4 regions of the Streptomyces sp. SS7 genome follow, and region 3 is predicted to be linked to each of the others. Evidence: riboswitches for the same ligand, from Rfam matches in the RefSeq annotation. Region 3 holds a riboswitch; each other region holds the start of a gene.
What was found. A riboswitch is a leader RNA that binds a small molecule or an ion and turns the genes downstream of it on or off. The one in region 3 is predicted to bind thiamine pyrophosphate.
Positions count from the first base shown of each region.

Region 1: another riboswitch for thiamine pyrophosphate. It lies ahead of thiC (phosphomethylpyrimidine synthase ThiC); the one in region 3 lies ahead of U5640_RS11125 (thiamine ABC transporter substrate-binding protein).
Region 2: another riboswitch for thiamine pyrophosphate. It lies ahead of thiO (glycine oxidase ThiO); the one in region 3 lies ahead of U5640_RS11125 (thiamine ABC transporter substrate-binding protein).
Region 4: another riboswitch for thiamine pyrophosphate. It lies ahead of U5640_RS31650 (hypothetical protein); the one in region 3 lies ahead of U5640_RS11125 (thiamine ABC transporter substrate-binding protein).

Region 1 is NZ_CP141223.1:5,045,644-5,051,210, forward strand. It holds gene U5640_RS23290 (cupin domain-containing protein) at 1-120, shown strand, start outside; gene U5640_RS23295 (DUF5326 family protein) at 282-494, shown strand; gene U5640_RS23300 (helix-turn-helix domain-containing protein) at 695-1,576, shown strand; gene U5640_RS23305 (SsgA family sporulation/cell division regulator) at 1,677-2,123, shown strand; gene U5640_RS23310 (YibE/F family protein) at 2,224-3,969, opposite strand; TPP riboswitch at 4,041-4,229, shown strand; gene thiC (phosphomethylpyrimidine synthase ThiC) at 4,222-5,567, shown strand, end outside.
Region 2 is NZ_CP141223.1:7,203,748-7,209,314, forward strand. It holds gene pknB (Stk1 family PASTA domain-containing Ser/Thr kinase) at 1-26, opposite strand, end outside; gene U5640_RS33060 (thiazole synthase) at 148-942, opposite strand; gene thiS (sulfur carrier protein ThiS) at 948-1,148, opposite strand; gene thiO (glycine oxidase ThiO) at 1,145-2,311, opposite strand; TPP riboswitch at 2,309-2,421, opposite strand; gene U5640_RS33075 (hypothetical protein) at 2,497-2,847, shown strand; gene U5640_RS33080 (FAD-dependent oxidoreductase) at 2,925-4,121, shown strand; gene U5640_RS33085 (Rv2175c family DNA-binding protein) at 4,232-4,597, shown strand; gene thiE (thiamine phosphate synthase) at 4,629-5,282, shown strand; gene metF (methylenetetrahydrofolate reductase [NAD(P)H]) at 5,425-5,567, shown strand, end outside.
Region 3 is NZ_CP141223.1:2,508,804-2,514,370, reverse strand. It holds gene pyrH (UMP kinase) at 1-407, shown strand, start outside; gene frr (ribosome recycling factor) at 583-1,140, shown strand; gene U5640_RS11140 (phosphatidate cytidylyltransferase) at 1,140-2,354, shown strand; gene U5640_RS11135 (SRPBCC family protein) at 2,510-2,962, shown strand; gene rlmN (23S rRNA (adenine(2503)-C(2))-methyltransferase RlmN) at 3,036-4,142, shown strand; TPP riboswitch at 4,165-4,272, shown strand; gene U5640_RS11125 (thiamine ABC transporter substrate-binding protein) at 4,343-5,422, shown strand; gene U5640_RS11120 (iron ABC transporter permease) at 5,470-5,567, shown strand, end outside.
Region 4 is NZ_CP141223.1:6,875,594-6,881,160, forward strand. It holds gene U5640_RS31635 (sterol carrier protein domain-containing protein) at 81-950, shown strand; gene U5640_RS31640 (aldehyde dehydrogenase) at 971-2,428, shown strand; gene U5640_RS31645 (ferredoxin) at 2,436-2,669, shown strand; TPP riboswitch at 2,762-2,937, shown strand; gene U5640_RS31650 (hypothetical protein) at 2,997-3,596, shown strand; gene U5640_RS31655 (TetR family transcriptional regulator) at 3,606-4,229, opposite strand; gene U5640_RS31660 (glycosyltransferase family 4 protein) at 4,450-5,567, shown strand, end outside.

The DNA.
Region 1 (5,567 bases), 2.5 Mb from region 3:
GAGACCACCGAGGTCGCGCGCGGCAGCGTGGTGTACGTCCCGGCCGGGGTCGCCCACAAGTTCCACCACATCAGCGAGGACCTACGGGTGCTGGTGGTGTTCTCTCCGCCCGAGGCCTGATCCGGATCTCCGGGTTCCCTAGGGGATCGATCAGGGGAGGACAAGGGGCGCCGGGCCCCCGCCGGCCCCCCTCGCGGACCTAGCATCGACGGCAGGACACCGGAAGCATCCGGACTCACAGGAGTTCGGGCCGGACCGCGACGAGGACAAGGACGAGGGCGATGCGAGAGATCTTCGCGGGACTGCCGTGGTGGGTGAAGTGGGTGGCGGTGCCGGTCATCGCCCTGGTCGTCTTCGGCGGCCTGATAGCCAGCGTGGTGGGCTTCCTGGTGTGGCTCCTGTTCAAGGTGCTGATCTTCGTGGCCCTGGTCGGCGGACTGGTCTACGTCGTGCGGAAGTTCATGGCGGGTTCCGCCTCGCGCGGCGACTGGTAGGCGGGACGGGAGACCGCCGAGCGGTAACAGGATTCACCTGTTCCCTCGGCCGGGGGAAGTTTCGGGCGGGGCCGGTTCCCGGGCGGTGGCGGGCGGTTAAAGTCCCAAACTCGACGGGGGCAAGACCCCCGCGAGCGGCGTACACCCCCCTCCCGTGTCTCCCCGCACGGGCCGCCCCCTCGCGCTTCGGGAGTGACCCCTTGGCCCTGGTCGACACCGCCTCCCCGGAACCCCACGCACCCCCCGCCCCGCGTGCTCCCACGCCCCGGCTCCAGCGCCCCCCGGGCACGGGACTCCCCGAGCAGCCGCGTCCGACGACGACGCAGCCGAACTCCGCCGTGACGCTGATCGGCTCCGTGCAGCGCGCGATGCGCCTGCTGGAGTCCGTGGCCGAGCACCAGTGCGGCGCTCCGGCCAAGCAGCTGGCCCGGGAGACCGGACTCGCGCTCCCCACGGCCTACCACCTGCTGCGCACCCTCGTGTACGAGGGCTATCTGCGCCGGGACAAGGGCCTGTTCTTCCTCGGCGAGGCGGCGGAGCGGCTGGCCGGCAGTGGAGCCGCGCAGAAACGTCGCAGCACGGTCGCCGACACTCTCGCTCAGTGGCGTGATTCGATCGGTGTCCCCGTGTACTACGCCCGGTACCGCGACGGTGAGATCGAGATCATGTGTGTCTCCGACACCCCGGGCAATCCCGCGGTGCAGGAGTGGGCCGACTTCCGTGAGACCGCGCACGCGCACGCCATCGGCCAGTGCCTGCTGTCCCAGATGGATGAGAACGCCCGCCGTGATCACCTGGACCGCCACCCCGTGCAGTCGATCACCCCGTACACGGTGCGTGACGACCACACCCTGCTGCGACGCCTGGAGCGAACCCCACGCATGGAACCGGTCGTGGAGAGGCAGGAATACGCGTTGGGCACCGTGTGCGCCGCGGTCCCGATCACCGTGGGCGCCACGGCGGCCACGATGGCCATCTCGCTGCCCTCCCGGCAGGCCGACCGGCTGCTCCCGGCGGCACGGCAGTTGCAGAGCGAGATCGGGAGCAAATTGGGGTCAATCGCGATCTCTATCAGTATGTGAAAACTCACTCCTTGTGATCTGTTGTGCACGTTCAGCAAGATGCGGTGCAGTGTCAGGGGTTGATTACCGGCCATTCGACGGCAAATGACGGGGTAACGCGATGCGCGAGTCCGTACAGGCAGTTCAGGCAGAAGTCATGATGAGCTTCCTCGTGTCCGAGGAGCTCTCGTTCCGCATCCCGGTGGAGCTGGGCTATGAGTCGCGCGATCCCTATGCCGTACGGCTCACCTTCCACCTTCCCGGTGACGCCCCGGTGACCTGGGCGTTCGGGCGCGAGCTGCTCATCGACGGGGTGGGCAGGCCGTGCGGGGAGGGGGACGTCCGGGTCTCGCCGGTGGACCCCGATGCGTTCGGCGAGGTCCTGATCCGGCTTCAGGTGGGCGGTGACCAGGCGTTGTTCCGGTCCTCGGCGGCGCCTCTGGTGGCCTTCCTGGACCGCACCGACAAGCTGGTCCCGCTGGGGCAGGAAGGGGCGCTCGCCGACTTCGACGCCCACCTCGACGAGGCGCTGGACCGGATCCTCGCGGAGGAGCAGAGCGCCGGCTGACCCTCCGACAGCCGGCGCAGGCGTAACGCTTCGCCAGGGGGGTGGGGCCATGCAGGAACGCTTCTTCAGGGGGCGGTCGCTCCGGCGCCCGCCCCCGACGTCAGTGCTTGCGCCGTCTCCCCCGGCCGCCGCGCGGCTGCCCGGGACCTGCTTCCGGCGCCCCTGCCGGGGCCGTCTCAGGAACCGCCGCAGCCGCCGCCGTACCCGGTTCCGGACGGTCGGCGGCGACCACGAGAGCCGCGAGGGCCGTGGTGACCGGCACCGACGCGACCAGACCGATCGAGCCCACCAGCGTGCGCACGATCTCCTCGGCGACCAGCTCGCTGTTGGCGACCGTGCCCACGCTGCTCTGCGCGATCGAGAAGAGCAGCAGCAACGGCAGCGCGGCACCGGCGTAGGCGAGCACGAGCGTGTTCACCACGGACGCGATGTGGTCGCGGCCGATGCGGATGCCGGCCCGGTACAGCCCGCGCCAGCCCATCGCCGGGTTCGCCTCGTGCAGCTCCCAGACCGCGGACGTCTGGGTGACCGTCACGTCGTCGAGCACGCCGAGCGAGCCGATGATGATGCCGGCGAGCAGCAGGCCGCTCATGTCGATCGACGGGTACAGACCGTGGATCAGGCCGGTGTTGTCGTCCGTGTTGCCGGTGAGCGCGGCCCAGTCGACGAACCAGGAGCCGAGGAAGCCGATCAGCATCAGCGAGATGAGGGTGCCGAGCACGGCGACGGACGTACGGGCGGACAGCCCGTGGCACAGATACAGGGCGATCAACATGATGGCGCTGGACCCCACCACGGCCACCAGCAGCGGGTTCGAGCCCTGGAGTATCGCGGGCAGGATGAAGAAGTTCAGGATCAGGAAGCTCGCGGCCAGCGCCACCAGGGCCATCACACCGCGCAGCCGCCCGACGACCACCACGGCGACCGCGAAGATCACGGCCAGCACCGTCATCGGGATCCGGCGGTTCACATCGGTGACCGAGTACTGCAGGTCCTTGGGGGCCGAGGGCTCGTAGGCGACCACGACCTGCTCGCCCTGCTCCAACTGGCGGGACTGGTCGGGCTGGACGATCTCGGTGAACGTCCGGCCCTTGTCGTCGCCGGTGTCCACGCGGATCGTGGCCTTCTTGCAGGTGTCGCCTCCCTTCTTCTCGGCGGACGAGCCGTCGGCGGGGGAAGCGCCGCCGATCGGCGTGCCACCGGAGGCGTTCACCGACTGGCAGCTCACCTTGACGACCTTGGTCACCGTGGCGTGCTGCGTCTGCCGGTCGAAGCCGACGCCGGTCCGCTCATGCGCCGGGGCACCGCCGGGCCACAGCACCACCAGCCCGACCAGTACCGCCGCGGCGAAGGGGATCAGGACGGCTCCGATGACCTTGCGCAGATGCTTGGAGACCGGTGCGGCCGGACCGTGGCTGTGGCTGTGCCCATGCCCGTGTCCGTGTCCATGCCCGGATCCGTGTCCGCCTTCGGAACCGCTGCCCTGTGCGCCGGTGTGACCGTCCTCGAAACCGTGCCGGTGGCCTCCGCCTGCTCCGGGCCCGGAGTGCTGGGGCCTGTGGTGCTCGGGCCCATGATGCGCAGGTCCGTGGTGCTCGGGCCCGTGGTGCTCGGGCCCGTGGTGTCCAGGCCCGGGACGGGGGCCCGGACGCTGCCCGTAGCCGGGCCCGACCTCGTGGCCGCGGTCGAACCCACCACCGAAGCTGAAGTCGCGTTCGTCCTGGCGCCCCTGTGCGGCCGGTCCGCCCTGCGGAGCGTTGGCCGGTCCGGGACCCGGGCCGCCACCGGTGCCGGGCCTGCGGGGCGGCTCTCCGGGCGGATACGGGGGCTGGTGTGTCGTGGTCACCGCCCGATCATCGCAAGAACGGCTGAGGCCCACTGTTCACCGCGCCACACCTACCGCTAGCGTGGAGCCACTTTTGCACACGCGGGAGCTCGGAGCACCGGGCTGAGAGGGCGCTGACCTCCGTCTTCGCGATGTTTCACGTGGAACGTCACCACAGCGAGTGATGTTTCACATGAAACGTCGGCAGACGGTAGCCGCTGCGTCGACCGCCGAACCTGTTACCGGGTAATGCCGGCGTAGGGAGTAGGTCTCATGACCAACAAGGACGCACGCACGCCTGCCTTCACGCAGAACGCGGCCGAGACGGACACGGCCGAGGCGACCGGCGAGAAGAGCGGGACGTCCATCGGCTGGCACAAGGGGTACATCGAGGGCGCTCGCCCCGACCTGCGGGTGCCGGTCCGCCAGGTGCATCTCACCAACGGGCAGTCGGTCACGCTGTACGACACCTCCGGACCGTACACCGATCCGCTCGCCGACACCGACGTTCGCAGGGGCCTGGCGCCGCTGCGGGAGAACTGGATCATCGCCCGCGGTGACACACAGGAGTACGCGGGCCGACCGGTCCGGCCCGAGGACGACGGCGTCAAGCACACCTCGCCGCGGGGTGGACTGCGTAACCTCGACGCGGTGTTCCCGGGCCGCCCGCGGCTGCCGCGCCGGAGCCGGGACGGCAGCGCGGTCACCCAGCTCGCGTACGCCCGCAGGGGCGAGATCACGCCCGAGATGGAGTTCGTGGCCCTCCGGGAGAACGTTTCTCCCGAGGTGGTGCGCGAGGAGATCGCGGCCGGGCGCGCGGTGCTGCCGGCCAATGTCAACCACCCGGAGATCGAGCCGATGATCATCGGCAAGAGGTTCCTGGTGAAGGTCAACGCCAACATCGGCAACTCGGCGGTGACCTCCTCCATCGAGGAGGAGGTCGAGAAGATGACCTGGGCGACCCGTTGGGGCGCCGACACGGTCATGGACCTCTCCACCGGCCGTAACATCCACACCACCCGGGAGTGGGTGCTGCGCAACTCCCCCGTGCCCATCGGCACGGTGCCGCTGTACCAGGCGCTGGAGAAGGTCGACGGCAGGGCCGAGGAACTGACCTGGGAGATCTACAAGGACACCGTCGTCGAGCAGGCCGAGCAGGGCGTGGACTACATGACGGTCCACGCGGGCGTGCGCCTCGCGTACGTCCCGCTCACCGCGAACCGCAAGACCGGCATCGTCTCGCGCGGCGGCTCGATCATGGCGGCCTGGTGCCTGGCGCACCACAAGGAGTCGTTCCTGTACGAGAACTTCGAGGAACTCTGCGAGATCCTCGCCGCCTACGACGTCACGTACTCGCTGGGCGACGGTCTGCGGCCGGGCTCGATCGCGGACGCCAACGACGAGGCGCAGTTCGCGGAGTTGCGCACGCTCGGGGAACTCAACACGATCGCCAAGCGTTTTCACGTACAGACCATGATCGAGGGCCCGGGGCACGTCCCGATGCACAAGATCAAGGAGAACATCGACCTTCAGCAGGAGATCTGCGATGAAGCTCCGTTCTATACCCTCGGCCCGCTGACGACGGACGTCGCCCCGGCGTACGACCACATCACCTCCGG
Region 2 (5,567 bases), 4.7 Mb from region 3:
AGAGGGTCCTGAAGGGTCGTGTCCACGCAGCGAGTCTACGAGCCACGACCGACACCCCACCCGTACCCACTCATTCGGAGCACGACTGCAGCCGACCTGTGACGCGCGGCGCGGGGGTGGCGGGGGTGGACAAGGCGAGAGGGAACGTCAGAACGCGGGGCGCTCGGGGTCCAGCACGGCCAGACCCTCCGCGGGAGACGACGCCTGAGCGAAGTAGCGCCGGGGGATGCGCCCCGCCAGCCGCGCCAGCCGGCCCGCCTCGACGCCCGCCCGCATCGCCGACGCCATCCGCTCGGGATCAGGCGACCGCGTCACCGCCGTCGCCAGCATCACCCCCGCGCACCCCAACTCCATCGCCAGCGCCACGTCCGACGCCGTCCCGGCCCCCGCGTCCAGGATCACCGGCACCCCCGCCCGCTCCACGATCAGCTGGAAGTTGTGCGGGTTGCGGATGCCGAGCCCCGACCCGATCGGCGAACCCAGCGGCATCACCGCCGCGCAGCCCACGTCCTCCAGCTTCCGCGCCAGCACCGGATCGTCGTTCGTGAACGGCAGCACCGTGAACCCGTCGTCCACCAGCGTCTCCGCCGCCTCCAGCAACTCCACCGGATCCGGCAGCAGCGTCCGCTCGTCGGCGATGACCTCCAGCTTCACCAGCGACGTCCCGAGCGCCTCCCGCGCCAGCCGCGCCGTCAGCACCGCCTCCCCGGCCGTGAAGCACCCCGCCGTATTGGGCAGCACCCCGATGCCCAGCCGCCGGAGCACCGACAGCACCGAGCCCTGCACCCCGGGGTCCACCCTGCGCATCGCCACCGTCGTCAGCTCGGTCCCGGACGCCACCAGCGCCCGCTCCAGCACCTCCAGGCTCGGCGCACCTCCCGTGCCCATGATCAGACGCGACGAGAAGGACGTACCGCCGAGGAGGAACGGATCGTCGGACATGGCGCTCACCCTCCCTGCACCGCGGTCAGGACCTCCACCCGGTCGCCCTCGCGGAGCGGCGTCGCCGACCACTCCGCACGCGGGACGACCGTCTCGTTCAGCGCGGCCGCCACCCCGGAGGGCGCCGCCGTCAGGGACCGTACGACACGGTCGAGGCCCGTACCGGGAGCGACCACCCGCCGCTCGCCGTTCACCGAGATGTTCATACGAGCTGCTCCGTCCGGGCGGCGGCGCCGAAGCGCCGGGGGGTGAAGGGGCGTGCCTCGTCCGGGAGTTCACCGCTGACCAGGGCATGTGCCAGGGCGTCCCCGGTCACCGGCGTCAGCAGCACCCCGTTGCGGTAGTGCCCGGTGGCCAGCAACAGTCCCTCCAGCGCGGTCGGCCCGAGCAGCGGCGCGTTGTCGGGGGAGCCGGGCCGCAGTCCGGCGCGCGTCTCCGTCAGCGGCAGTTCCGTGATCCCCGGCACCAGTTCGTGGGCGTCGCGCAGCAGTTCGTACACCCCGCCCGCCGTCACCGACGTGTCCCAGCCGAGTTCCTCGCTCGTGGCGCCCACGACCAGCTCGCCGTTCTCCCGGGGCACCAGATACACCTGGCTGCCGCGCACCACGGCCCGCACGGTACGGCTGAGGAACGGGGCGTACCCGGCCGGCACCGTCAGCCGCAGCACCTGCCCCTTCACCGGCCGCACCGGCGGCAGTACGTCCTCCGGCACCCCCGCCAGCCGCCCGCTGAGGCTCCCCGCCGCCAGCACCACCTGCCCCGCCGCCAGGGCCGTGCCGTCATCGGTGACGACCCCCGCGGCCCGTCCGCCCGTCACGGACAGCCGCTCGGCCCACGCCCGGTGGAGGACCACCCCGGCCCGCTCGCACGCCACGACCAGCGCGTCGGACAGCCGCCGGGGATCGATCTGGTGGTCGCCGTCCACCCGCAGTCCGCCCCGCACCCCGGGCGCGAGCATCGGCTCCAGGCGCCGGCACTCCCGCCCGCTCAGCCATTCCGACTCCAGCCCCGACCGCGCCTGCAACGCGTGCAGTTCGCGCAGATGGGCGCGGTCGTCGGCGTCCAGCGCCACCGCGAGCGTGCCGCACCGGCGGTAGCCGAGGTCCCGCCCGGTCACCTCCGTCAGCTCGGCCGCGAAGTCCGGATACCGGCGGGCCGAGGCCAGGTTGAGCCCCAGCAGGGTCTGCTCGCCGTGGTGCAGTTCGGTGACGGCGGCCAGCATCCCGGCCGCCACCCGCGCGGCCCCACCGCCCGGTTCGGGGTCCACCACCGTCGTGGCGAACCCGCGCTGCGCGGCCCGCCACGCCGTGACCAGCCCGATGATCCCGCCCCCCACGACGAGGACGTCGGATGTACGTGTACGCGACATGGGCGTCCAGCCCCTCCCTTCGCCGGCATGACCCGGATCAGGTTCGTACGGTCGGAGGCCGGCCAGCCTCCCTCTCAGCCCGGTGCGTCCGGACTCCCGCGAGTGCTCTACGTTGGCCACACCCTAGCCCGTGCTTCCGTGCCCCTGTAAAGGGAGCCTCCCGCCCCGTAAGGAGCCCCCTGCCCATGCCCCGCTCGCTCGACGGCCTCGTCCTCGCCCCCGTCGCCGACCAGGCCCCGGGCCAGGTCGGCACCCGCACCCGCTTCACGTACCACGAGGCGGACGGCGTGATCTGGGCGGACTACGCGGGCGGCGACGTCGTACGCGGCCATCTCGTGGGTACCCGTGAGGGGGACCGGCTCGACTTCCGGTACGTCCAGCTCAAGCAGGACGGCACGACCTCCTCGGGGCACTGCGTCTCGACGGTCCTCGCCCTGCCGGACGGCCGGGTGCGGCTGGAGGAGACCTGGTCCTGGGAGTCGCAGGAAGGCAGCGGCACCAGCGTTGTGGAGCAGGTCACGGAGCACGACGGCTGACTGACGGAACGTCAGGTGTCTATGGTGATCAGGTGAGCGAGCTGAACAGGGAAGAGGACGGACGGCCGGGGCGGCGCGTGGTCGTCGTCGGCGCGGGCATGGCCGGGGTGCAGACCGCGGTCGCCCTGCGCGAACAGGGCTTCGACGGCACCGTGACACTGATCGGCGCGGAGCCCCACCAGCCCTACGACCGGCCGCCGCTGTCCAAGGCCGTACTCCTCGGCAAGGCCGAGGGCTCCGCCTTCGACGTCGACTTCGAGGGGCTCGGCATCGACCTGCTGCTCGGCCGCGAGGTCCTCGGCCTGCGCCCCGCCGACCACGAGGTGGACACCGAGGCCGGGCCCGTCCCCTACGACGTCCTCGTCCTCGCCACCGGCGCCCGGCCGATCCGGCTGCCGGGCGCCGACGGCGTGCCCGGCGTCCATCTGCTGCGCACCCTGGACGACGCCGAACGCCTGCGGCCCGTCCTCGCCGGCGCGCACGACGTCGTGGTCGTCGGGGCCGGCTGGATCGGCGCCGAGTTCGCCACCGCGGCCCGCGAGGCCGGCTGCGCGGTCACCGTCGTCGAGGCCGCCGACCGGCCGCTCGCCGGCGCCCTGCCGGCCGAGGTCGCCGCCCCGATGACCTCCTGGTACGCCGACAGCGGCACCGACCTGCGCACCCACACGCGCGTGGCCCGCGTCGAGCCCGGCGCGGTCGTCCTCGACGACGGCACCCGGCTGCCCGCGGGCGCCGTCGTCGTCGGCATCGGCGCCCGCCCCGCCACCGCCTGGCTGACCGGCTCCGGCGTCGCCCTGGGCCCCCACCACGAGGTCCTGGCCGACGACCGGCTGCGCACCTCCGTCCCGGACGTGTACGCGGTCGGCGACTGCGCCTCCTTCCCCTCGGCGCGCTACGGCGAGCGCCTCCTCGTCCACCACTGGGACAACGCCCTCCAGGGGCCCCGCACGGTCGCCGCCAACATCATCGGCACGGCCACGGACGAGCCCCCGGCCGTCTACGACCCCGTCCCGTACTTCTGGTCCGAGCAGTTCGGCCGCTTCGTCCAGTACGCCGGCCACCACACCGCGGCCGACCGCCTCGTCTGGCGCGGCGACCCGACGGGCCCGGCGTGGAGCGTCTGCTGGCTCCGCGACGGCCGTCTGACCGCTCTCCTGGCGGTGGGGCGCCCCCGCGACCTGGCCCAGGGCAGGCGGCTGATCGAGTCGGCCACCCGCATGGACGCGACGGCACTGGCGGACCCGGCCCGCCCCCTGAAGACCGCGACCGCCTGACCCACGGACACGTGCGGCTCCGCCGCGCGGGCGCGACCTGCCCCCCAGGCGGCCGCACCCGGAGGACGACCCATCGCGACCCACGGGAAGATGCGCCTACCCTTGACCCCGTGACCGAGATTGACGCAAAGACCGATGCTCTCGTCCCTGCCTGGCTGACCGTGCCCGACATCGCGGAGATGCTCGATGTCGACGTGATCCGCGTCCGGCAGCTGATCAAGGAGGGCCAGCTCATCGCCGTACGCCGCGGGGAGAACCGCGCGCTGCACGTCCCCGCCGCCTTCATCGACGGCGACAAGGTCGTCAAGGGCCTCGCCGGGACCCTGACGCTGCTGCGGGACGACGGCTTCACGGACGAAGAGATGCTGGAGTGGCTCTTCACACCCGACGACAGCCTGCCCGGCACCCCCGCCCAGGCCCTCAGCGAGAATCGCGGCACGGAAGTGAAGCGCCGCGCCCAGGCGCTCGCCGTCTGAGCCGGCCGTACCGACACCACGGGGGACATCGATGACCGACACCGCTCGCGCGCGCCTGGCCGACGCCCGGCTGTACCTGTGCACGGACGCCCGCACCCGCCAGGGCGACCTCCCGGAGTTCCTGGACGCGGTCCTCGCGGGCGGTGTCGACATCGTCCAGCTGCGCGACAAGGGCATGGAGGCCGCCCAGGAGCTGGAGCTGCTCGCGGTGTTCGCCGAGGCCTGCGCCCGGCACGACAGACTCCTCGCGGTCAACGACCGGGCCGATGTCGCCCACGCGGCCCGCGCCGACGTCCTCCACCTCGGCCAGGGCGACCTGCCGGTGCCCGCCGCCCGCGCGATCCTCGGCGACGACGTGCTCATCGGCCGTTCCACCCACTCCGAGGCGGAGGCGGAGGCCGCCGCCGTCCAGGAGGGCGTGGACTACTTCTGCACCGGCCCCTGCTGGCCCACCCCCACCAAGCCCGGCCGGCCCGCCCCCGGCCTCGGCCTGGTCCGGCACACCGCCGCCCTGGGCACCGACCGCCCCTGGTTCGCGATCGGCGGCATCGACCTCGGCACCCTCGACGAGGTGCTGGAGGCCGGAGCCCGCCGTGTCGTGGTCGTCCGGGCCCTCACCGAGGCGGACGATCCGGGCGCGGCCGCGGCGGAGTTCGCGAAGCGGTTGCGCCACCCGGGGCTCTAGGACGCCTCTTCGCCTGTCTGGCCGAATGTCTGCCCGTATGCCTGTCCGGATGTGTGTCCAATGGGTGGACAACGGGCCGACAATTCGGGCAAATATCCGGCATCCGGTTGGGTGACCGTCGGGCCCTGGTTAACCTGCGGGTATGGCCCTCGGAACCGCATCCACCCGGACGGACCGCGCACGCACCGTGCGTGACATCCTGGCGACCGGCAAGACGACGTACTCGTTCGAGTTCTACGCGCCGAAGACGCCCAAGGGAGAGCGGAGTCTGTGGGACGCGCTCCG
Region 3 (5,567 bases):
TCGCCGAGCCGTACATCCCGCTGCGGGCCGTGCGCCACCTGGAGAAGGGCCGCGTCGTCATCTTCGGCGCCGGTATGGGCATGCCGTACTTCTCCACCGACACGACCGCCGCCCAGCGAGCCCTGGAGATCGACGCCGAGGCCCTGCTCATGGGCAAGAACGGGGTCGACGGCGTCTACGACTCCGACCCCAAGACCAACCCCGCGGCCGTCAAGTTCGACGCCCTCGGCTACGGCGAGGTCATCACGCGCGAGCTGAAGGTCGCCGACGCCACCGCCATCACGCTGTGCCGCGACAACAAGCTCCCCATCCTCGTCTTCGAGCTTCTGGCGGAGGGCAATATCGCCCGCGCCGTCAAGGGTGAGAAGATCGGCACGCTGGTGGGTGAGCAGGGCAGCCGGGGCTGACCGGGAAGTCCCCGGGTTCGTACGACAACACCTGACCGGGGGACGGACCCCGGTCGGAGGATGGACAATGTCCTGCCGGACGGTAACCGTGCAGGAAGAAGACGCGACGCAGCCGGCCGCCGCCACCGACAGTGAACCGCAGCCGGGCCTTACTCAAGACACGCAGGAGCAAGTGGTGATCGAAGAGACCCTCCTCGAGGCCGAGGAGAAGATGGAGAAGGCCGTCGTGGTCGCCAAGGAGGACTTCGCCGCGATCCGCACCGGCCGTGCGCACCCGGCGATGTTCAACAAGATCGTGGCCGACTACTACGGCGCGCTGACGCCGATCAACCAGCTGGCCTCGTTCTCCGTGCCGGAGCCGCGCATGGCGGTCGTGACCCCGTTCGACAAGACGGCGCTGCGCAACATCGAGCAGGCGATCCGCGACTCCGACCTGGGGGTCAACCCGAGCAACGACGGCAACATCATCCGCGTGGTGTTCCCCGAGCTCACCGAGGAGCGCCGCCGGGACTACATCAAGGTCGCCAAGGGCAAGGCCGAGGACTCCCGGGTGTCCATCCGTTCCGTGCGCCGCAAGGCCAAGGACGCGATCGACAAGCTCGTCAAGGACGGCGAGGTCGGCGAGGACGAGGGCCGTCGTGCGGAGAAGGAGCTCGACGACACCACCGCGAAGTACGTCGCTCAGGTGGACGAGCTCCTCAAGCACAAGGAAGCGGAGCTGCTCGAGGTCTGATGAACGACTCTTCCTGGGCCTCTCCGCCACCAGCCGGGACACAGGCCGGGTACTGGGGGCCCACCGACCAGGGGGCCTACCAGGGCCAGGGACCTGTCCAGGGAGCCGCCCCGGCGGGTCCCGCGTACGATGCGCCTGAGGCGCAGCAGACTCGCCCCATGCCCATCGTCCCCGACGTACCCGCGCACGGCGGAAACCAGGATGACGACCCGGGGGCCGCCCGGCTGGGCGGCCCCTCGTTCCGCGACGAGGCGTACCGCCCCATGGCGCCCGACCAGGCGTCCTTCGGTGCGGAGACGTTCCGCCACGAGACCCCGTCGGCACCGCCCCATGCGGCGGTGCCGCAGAATCCGGAGCCCATGCCCGCAGCCCCACAGCCCGCGCCCGCACCGCAGAAGAAGAGTGCGGGCCGAGACCTGGGCGCGGCCATAGGAGTCGCGGTCGGGCTCGGTGTGGTGATCGTCGCGTCGCTGTTCATCGTCAAGGCCGTGTTCGTCGGCGTGATAGCGGTCGCCGTCGTCGTCGGGCTGTGGGAACTGACCAGCAGGCTCCAGGAGCGCAAGCAGATCAAGGCACCGCTGGTGCCGCTGGCGATCGGCGGCGCCGCGATGGTCGTCGCCGGGTACGTCCGGGGGCCCGAGGGTGCCTGGGTCGCCATGGCCCTGACCGCCCTGGCGGTCCTGGTCTGGCGGATGACGGAACCGCCGGAGGGCTATCTCCGGGACGTCACGGCGGGTGTGTTCGCCGCCTTCTACGTCCCCTTCCTGGCCACGTTCGTCGCCCTGATGCTCACCGCGGCCGACGGCGCGCAGCGCGTCCTGGCGTTCTTCCTCCTCACGGTCGTCAGCGACACCGGCGCCTACGCCGTCGGCTGGCGCTTCGGCAAGCACAAGCTCGCCCCGCGCATCAGCCCCGGCAAGACCCGCGAGGGCCTGCTGGGCGCGGTGTCGTTCGCGATGGTCGTGGGCGCGCTGTGCATGGAGTTCCTGATCGACGGCGGCCACTGGTGGCAGGGGCTGCTGCTGGGCCTCGCGGTCGCGGCCAGCGCCACGCTCGGCGACCTCGGCGAGTCCATGATCAAGCGGGACCTGGGCATCAAGGACATGGGTACGCTGCTGCCGGGCCACGGCGGCATCATGGACCGGCTGGACTCCCTGCTGCCGACGGCTCCGGTCGTCTGGCTGCTGCTCGTGCTGTTCGTCGGATCGGGCTGACCGGCGCCGGCTCGTCCACCTCGCCCGCGGGCCCCCGACCTGAACCCTCAGGCCGGGGGCCCGCGTCCTTTGCCCGGTACCGCCCACAGTGGGACGATTTTCCCCGAGGCCCTTTATGGGCTTGATGGCCAATCATCCGGAAAGGGGCAGACGTCATGTCCGGCTTCCGTGAATCGATCGACGTCGACCGCAGCCCCGACGATGTCTGGGCGTACCTCATCGACCCGTCCCACCTGCCCGAATGGCAGGCGAGCGCGGTCTCGGCCGAACAGCTCGACCCCGGCCCGGTCCAGGTCGGCTCCCGGCTGCGCGTCACCCGGCACGTGGGCCGCCGCCGGGAGATCCCGATGACCATGGAGTACACCGAGTACGACCCCCCGCACGCCTGGGGCCTGCGAGGCGTCGACGGTCCCGTGCGCGGCCATGTCCACGGCGAGATCACCCCGCTCGAGGACGGCCGCCGCTCCCGCGTGACGATGGAACTCGACTTCGAGGGCAGGGGCATGGGCAAGGTCCTCCTCCCCCTGATCGTCCGCCCCCAGGTCCGCAAGGAACTGCCACTGAACGAACGCCTCCTGAAGAGCCACCTGGAGCAGCGGGCTACCTAGCACCTGTCACGGAGGAAGGCCTTCCCGTCGCGCGACCGGGGCACCGGATTCGATCTGCGACACTGGTTAGGCCATGCCTAAGCCCGGAGAACTCACATTTGTCGCGCCGCGCGGAGCCAAGAAGCCGCCGCGGCATCTTGCCGATCTCTCGCCAGCGGAGCGGAAGGACGCCGTCGCGGAGATCGGTGAGAAGCCGTTCCGCGCCAAGCAGCTCTCGCAGCACTACTTCGCGCGGTACGCGCACGACCCGGCGGAGTGGACCGACATCCCCGCCGGTGCGCGGGAGAAGCTGCGGGAGGCGCTGCTGCCCGAGCTGATGACCGTCGTACGGCATCTGTCGACCGACGAGGGCACCACCCGCAAGACGCTGTGGCGGCTGTTCGACGGGACGCTCGTCGAGTCGGTGCTGATGCGGTACCCGGACCGGGTGACGATGTGCATCAGCTCGCAGGCGGGCTGCGGGATGAACTGCCCGTTCTGCGCGACCGGGCAGGCCGGGCTTGACCGGAACCTGTCCAGCGCCGAGATCGTGCACCAGATCGTGGACGGGATGCGGGCGCTGCGGGACGGCGAGGTCCCCGGCGGGCCGGCGCGGCTGTCCAACATCGTCTTCATGGGGATGGGCGAGCCGCTCGCCAACTACAAGCGGGTCGTCACCGCGATCCGTGCGCTCACCGATCCCGCTCCGGACGGGCTCGGGCTGTCGCAGCGCGGGATCACCGTCTCGACGGTCGGGCTCGTGCCCGCCATCCACCGGTTCGCCGACGAGGGCTTCAAGTGCCGGCTCGCGATCTCGCTGCACGCCCCGGACGACGAGCTGCGCGACACCCTCGTCCCCGTGAACACGCGGTGGAAGGTGCGCGAGGTGCTCGACGCGGGCTTCGACTACGTGGAGAAGTCCGGGCGGCGGCTGTCGATCGAGTACGCGCTGATCCGTGACATCAACGACCAGGCCTGGCGTGGTGACCGGCTCGGCCGGCTGCTCCGCGGAAAGCCCGTGCACGTCAACCTGATCCCGCTGAACCCGACCCCGGGCTCGAAGTGGACGGCCTCGCGGCCCGAGGACGAGAAGGCGTTCGTGGAGGCCATCGCGGCCCACGGGGTGCCCGTCACCGTCCGGGACACCCGTGGCCAGGAGATCGACGGAGCCTGTGGTCAGCTGGCGGCCACCGAGCGCTAAGATCTGGCCACGTCACATCTTCATATTCCGACAGGGGAGCGCCACAGCGCTGAGAGTGCGGCAATCGGGCCGCAGACCCTCTGAACCTCGCCCAGGTCATTCTGGGTAGGAAGTTCGGTCATCGCTCAAGCTGTTGTGCCCTGCCCGGGCGTCCCCGGGCGGGGCCGCGTTCTTCCTGGCCAACCCCAGGAGGACATCCAGTGCACATCAAGACCTTCGTGGCGGCGACGGTCGGCCTCGGCCTCGTCACCCTGTCCGCGTGCGGCGCGGAGTCGTCCGGCACCTCGAGCGCGGCGGACTCCAGGACCGTCACCCTCGTCAGCCACGACTCATGGGCCGTCTCCAAGAACGTGCTCGCCGACTTCGAGAAGAAGTCCGGCTACAAGGTCAAGGTCCTCACGGACGGCGACGCGGGCCAGGCCGTCAACAAGGCCATCCTGACCAAGGACAACCCGCAGGGGGACGTCTTCTTCGGCGTCGACAACACCCTGCTGTCGCGGGCGCTCGACAACGGTCTGTTCCAGTCGTACGAGGCCAAGGGACTCGACCGGGTCGGCGGCGCGTACCAGCTGGACTCCGGCAAGCACCGGGTCACGCCCGTCGACTACGGCGACATCTGCGTCAACTACGACAAGAAGTACTTCGCCGACCACAAGCTGGCCCCGCCGACGTCCTACGACGACCTGATCAAGCCCGCCTACAAGAACCTCCTCGTCACCGAGAACGCCTCCACCTCCTCGCCGGGCCTCGGCTTCGTCCTCGGCACGGCCGCGAAGTACGGCGACGACGGCTGGGCGGACTACTGGAAGAAGCTCAAGGCCAACGGGGTGAAGGTGGTCGACGGCTGGGAGCAGGCCTACAACGAGGAGTTCTCGGGGTCGGCCGGCGGCAGGAAGGCCGGGGCGGACCGGCCGCTGGTCGTGTCGTACGCCTCCTCGCCGCCCGCCGAGGTGATCTACGGCGACCCCAGGCCCAGCACCGCCCCCACCGGGGTCGCGACCGGCACCTGCTTCCGCCAGATCGAGTTCGCGGGGCTGCTGAGCAACGCCGGGAACGCCAAGGGCGGCAAGGCGCTCATCGACTTCCTGATCTCCCAGGAGTTCCAGAAGGACATGCCGCTCAACATGTTCGTCTACCCGGTGGTCGAGGGGGTGGGCGTGCCCGCCGAGTTCACCGCGTACGGGCCCGCCGCCAAGGCCCCCGAGACCATGGACCCGGCGAAGATCGCCCAGCACCGCGACCAGTGGGTCAAGTCGTGGACCTCGCTCGTACTGAAGTGACCAAGCGGGCCGAAAGGCCTTCCGGGAGCGCGGCGCGGCTCGGGCTCATGGCCCTGCCCGTCGCGTTCTTCGGGCTGTTCTTCGCCTATCCCGTCGCCGCGATCGTGGCCCGCGGGCTGAAGGTCGACGGGGTCTGGCGGTTCGG
Region 4 (5,567 bases), 4.4 Mb from region 3:
TTTCCCCTGCAGTCGACAGGACCCTCAGCAAATCAACGACGCACTTGCTAGATGGGATGTATCACTTCCAGACCCGCACTATGCAATTCCCGGCCTGGATATTTCGTGAGGTCGGAGGAGTCTCAATATTGCCGAGTCAGTTTGCGGGGTGCCGTCCATCGTTTCAGGAGGGCGCCCTGTGCAATCCTCGCGTTGATGGAAGTCGGCTGTCTTGTTATCCGCAGATCCTCGGCGCCTCCTTCGGTGATGAATCGTACGATCAGTTCAACCTGTGGGCCCGCGTTCTCGACGTCCCTGTCGCCCTGACACAACGCTCATACGGCGCATCGGGTGAACTGACGTTCACCATCGACGACGACCGCATGTGTCCGGCGAACAACGGGACGTGGCTCCTCCGCACCGATGGTGCCGCGGTGACCTGCGCTGCCACTGACCAGTGGATGCGCCCCGACGGAGAGCCGGTGACCAGGCTCCTGTACTTCACTGGCACTGAGGGCGGAGCGGTCTGGCGCAACGCCTTCAACGCGCACGCCTGGAAGCCTGCGCTCGCCGCGGCGGGAGTGATCCCCAAGCCCGGGCCGGGGGAGAGGTGCAAGGAGGCCCGCGAAGACGGCATGCACGCGCTGCGGCACTTCTGCGCCTCGGTGCTCCCCGACTCCAGGCAGAGCATCCAGGGTCCTGGGCGCCTGCCTCGGGCACGCCGATGCCGGGTCGGGTTCTCGCTCCGTACCTACACCCACCTCTCACGCCGAGCAGCGAGACGCGTACGCGGAAGGCCGTCGACGAGATGTACCGGACGGGCCGTAAGCCCCCGACGGCCCCCTGACGGCCCCCGGCTTTCGCACCCGCCCCTGATCATCGGGAAACCGCTGGTCAGGGGCATTCCCGTCCTGTCCGTGGACTACTTTAACCAGAACTGGTATCAGTTTCTGAAACACCGTCAGAAATGATGCGGACGAAGGCAGTGGCCATGGCTGAGCTCGTGGAACACGGAAAGCTGTTCATCGGCGGAGAGTTGACGGACCCCCTGGGCGATGCCGTCATCGAGGTGATCTCGCCGCACACCGAGGAGGTCATCGGGCGGGTGCCGCACGCCTCCGCGGCCGATGTGGACCGGGCCGTCGCCGTCGCGCGGCGGGCGTTCGACGAGGGGCCCTGGTCGCGGCTCTCCCTCGACGAGCGGATCGCGGTCGTCGCCCGGATCAAGGACGGCATCGCGATGCGCCACGAGGAGATCGCCCGCGTGATCTCCTCCGAGAACGGCTCACCGTACTCCTGGAGCGTCCTCGCCCAGGCCCTCGGCGCGATGATGGTCTGGGACGCGGCGATCACCGTCGCCCGGGACTTCACCTACGAGGAGCGCCGCGACGGTGTGCTCGGGAAGATCCTCGTACGGCGTGAGCCGGTGGGCGTGGTCGCGGCCGTCGTCCCCTGGAACGTCCCCCAGTTCGTCGCCGCCGCCAAGCTCGCTCCCGCGCTGCTCACCGGCTGCTCGGTGATCCTCAAGCCGTCGCCGGAGTCACCGCTGGACGCCTATCTGCTCGCGGACATCGCGCGGGAGGCCGGACTGCCGGAGGGGGTGCTGTCGATCCTGCCGGCGGACCGTGAGACCAGCGAGTACCTGGTCGGTCACCCCGGTGTCGACAAGGTCTCCTTCACCGGCTCCGTCGCGGCCGGCAAGCGGGTCATGGAGGTGGCCGCGCGCAACCTCACCCGCGTCACGCTGGAACTCGGCGGCAAGTCGGCCGCGATCGTGCTGCCGGACGCCGACCTGGAGTCCGCGGTGGCCGGGATCGTCCCGGCCGCCTGGATGAACAACGGACAGGCCTGTGTGGCCCAGACCCGCATCCTGCTGCCGCGCTCGCGCTACGACGAGTTCGCCGACGCCTTCGCCGCCGCCGCGAGCGCCCTCGTCGTCGGCGACCCGATGGACCCGGCCACCCAGGTGGGCCCCCTGGTCGCCGAGCGCCAGCAGCGCCGCAACCTCGACTACATCCGCATCGGCCAGGAGGAGGGCGCCAAGGTCCTCACCGGCGGCGGCCGTCCGGCGGGCCTGGACCGCGGCTGGTACGTCGAGCCGACCCTCTTCGGTGACGTCGACAACTCCATGCGGATCGCCCGCGAGGAGATCTTCGGCCCGGTGATCTGCCTGCTCCCCTACGGCGACGAGTCCGAGGCGCTGAAGATCGCCAACGACTCCGACTACGGGCTGAGCGGCAGCGTGTGGACGGCCGACGTGGCGCACGGCATCGAGGTCGCCCGCCAGGTCCGTACGGGGACGTATTCCGTCAACACCTTCAGCCTCGACATGCTAGGCCCGTTCGGCGGCTACAAGAACAGCGGACTGGGGCGCGAGTTCGGGCCCGAGGGCTTCGGCGAGTACCTCGAGCACAAGATGATCCACCTGCCGGCGGGCTGGGAGGGCTGAGAGGGTCATGGGGGACCGCTGGCACGTGGAGGTCGACCGCTCGCTGTGCATCGGCTCGGCCCAGTGCATCCACCACGCCCCGGACGGCTTCCGCCTGGACACCGCCCGCCAGTCCCACCCGCTCGCCCCGGACGCGGACGCGAACGAGCGGGTGCTGACGGCGGCGGAGAGCTGCCCGGTGGAGGCGATCGCCATCACCCTGCTCGACAGCGGGGAGGCGGTGTTCCCGCCGGAGGACTGAGGCCTGAGACCTCTGAGGCCCTCGGTGAGGAAAAAATCTTTCCTTTAGGGGGTTCCATCCGGTTTGAGACGTTTTATTCTGGTAGTGGCCTACGAGGCGAGTGAGGGAGTCCGACCGGAGTAGCCGACCGCAGCGAGACGCGAAGGCATCCGCTGAGGCCGACGTCGACGGTAGGGCTGAGAGGCCGAAAGGCAGCAGTCGGGCCGGACGGCGACCCCCAATACCTGATCCGGGCAATACCGGCGAAGGGAACCCGTCTCGTAGGTTTTTCGCGTCCCGGTTCTTCGCGCCCCGGTCCCGGTTCTTCGCGTCCCGTACCGTGCGGTCGTGACCGAGGACGAGCACAGCGCGGCGGACATCCGGATCGTCGAGGGCGTTGAAGCCGTGCGCCGTAGGCCCGGCATGTACTTCGGCGTCGGCCTGGACAGCCCGCACCTGCCGACTCGGGCGTTCGAGCAGGTGGTGGGCTGGTCGCTGCATCCGGCCGCGCGGGTCGCGCCCGTGCACGCCCTGCGCGTCGAGGCCGAGATCCTCGGCGACCTCGCTTTCCGGGTGGTCGACGACGCGTCGGAGGCCCTGCGGGAGGACGGCACGCCCCGCCTCGGCTTCGGTTCGCTCATCGGCCCCGACCGCTGGTGCGGCTGGGCCGTCTCCGCCCTGAGCGCTCGTACCGTCATCGAGGTCTGGCGCGACGGCCGTGGGCTGCGGCAGGAGTTGACGGGTGGCCGGCCGCTCGCCGAGCCGGAGCGGTTCGCGCCGCCGGCCGGGGCGGGGACCAGGACCGAGTGGGAGCTCGACGAGGCGTTCCTCGCCCCCGGCGCCGCGATCACCGCAGCCCTGGGCTCACTGGACCTGCACGGCTCGGCGTGCGCGCAGTCCGACGGGCCGGTCCGTCTTCTCCTGCGTGATCTGCGCCGAGCAGCCTGACCCGGGGGATCAGGCCGACGGGCGGTCCGGGTCCGTCACGTCGATCAGGCGGCACACCGTCTCGATGTCGATCCGTACCTGGGCGATCGAGGCCCGGCCCGAGAGCCAGGTGATCAGGGCCGAGTGCCACGTGTGCTCGATGACGCGGACCGCCGAGAGCTGCTCGGGCGTCGGGTCGGTCAGGCCCATCGCGTCGAGGATGATCGCCGTCGTCTGCCGGGACACCTGGTCGACCTCGGGGGAGACGCTGCGGTCGGCGAAGGTCAGCGCGCGCACCATCGCGTCGGCCAGATGCGGCTCGCGCTGGAGCGCGCGGAAGGCGCGCATCAGGGTCTCCGCGACCCGCTCCGCCGGACGCTCCCCGGACGGCGGCTTCTTGCGGAGCGTGCCGTGCATGTGGTCCAGCTGGTCCTGCATCGTGGCGACCAGCAGATGCACCTTGGAGGGGAAGTACCGGTACAGCGTCCCCAGGGCGACCTGCGAGGACTCCGCGACCTCCCGCATCTGCACCGCGTCGAAACCGCCCCGGCTGGCGAGCTGCGCGCTCGCGTGCAGAATGCGTCGGCGGCGGGCCTGCTGCCGCTCCGTGAGGGGGGAGGAGGCGGGGCGCTGGGTGGAGTCTTCCGCAGGCATGGGTCCCGTTCCGTGACAGTCGGTGAGGCTCCGTGATCACACAGCATGGCAGGGCCGCCGGAGCGCGGTGAGCCGTGGCGGGAATCACCTGATCCACTTCTCCCGGCACCCCTACCAGCCGGTAGATTCGTAGCCTCCCGAACGATCAACTCTGAAACTTGTTCTAGGTTAGCGTCTCGTCGTAATGTCGCGGGACAGCGCAGGCAGAAGGGGGCCCGGAGTGACTGCTGAGGCCAGTCAGGCGGGGGCCCGGCGTGACCTCGCCGCTGACGGCGGGCGACCGCTCGACATTGCGCTCCTCACCTACAAGGGGAACCCGTTCTGCGGCGGCCAGGGCGTCTACGTACGGCACCTGTCGCGTGAACTGGTCCGGCTCGGCCACCGGGTCGAGGTCATCGGCTCACAGCCGTACCCCGTCCTCGACGAGGGCCACGACGGCCTGACCCTCACCGAGCTGCCCAGCCTCGACCTCTACCGCTCCCCGGACCCCTTCCGGACCCCCGGACGCGACGAGTACCGGGACTGGATCGACGCCCTGGAAGTCGCCACCATGTGGACCGGCGGCTTCCCCGAGCCGCTCACCTTCTCCCTGCGCGCCCGCCGCCATCTGCGCGCCCGTCGCGGCGAGTTCGACGTCGTGCACGACAACCAGACCCTCGGCTACGGCCTGTTGGGCGACGTCGGCGCACCCCTCGTCACCACCATCCACCACCCCATCACCGTCGACCGCCGGTTGGAGCTCGACGCCGCCGAGGGATGGCAGCGCCGCTACTCCGTACGGCGCTGGTACGCCTTCACCCGGATGCAGAAGCGCGTCGCCCGCCGGCTGCCCTCCGTGCTCACCGTCTCCGGCACCTCCCGCCAGGAGATCGTCGACCACCTCGGCGTCCGCGACGACCGGATCCACGTCGTCCACATCGGCGCCGACACCGACCTGTTCTCCCCCGACCCGTCCGTGCCCGTCGTACCCGGCCGCATCGTCACGACCTCCAGCGCCGACGTCCCCCTCAAGGGGCTCGTCCACCTCGTCGACGCCCTGGCCAAGGTCCGCACCGAGTACGCCGACGCCCACCTCGTCGTCGTCGGCAAGCGCCCCACCGAAGGGCCCGTCGCCCAGAGCATCGAACGCTACGGCCTCGAAGGCGCCGTCGAGTTCGTCAAGGGCATCTCCGACGCCGAACTCGTCGACCTGGTGCGCTCGGCACAGGTCGCCTGCGTGCCCTCCCTCTACGAAGGCTTCAGCCTGCCCGCCGCCGAGGCCATGGCCACCGGCACCCCGCTCCTCGCCACCACCGGCGGCGCCATCCCCGAGGTCGCCGGACGCGACGGCGAGACCTG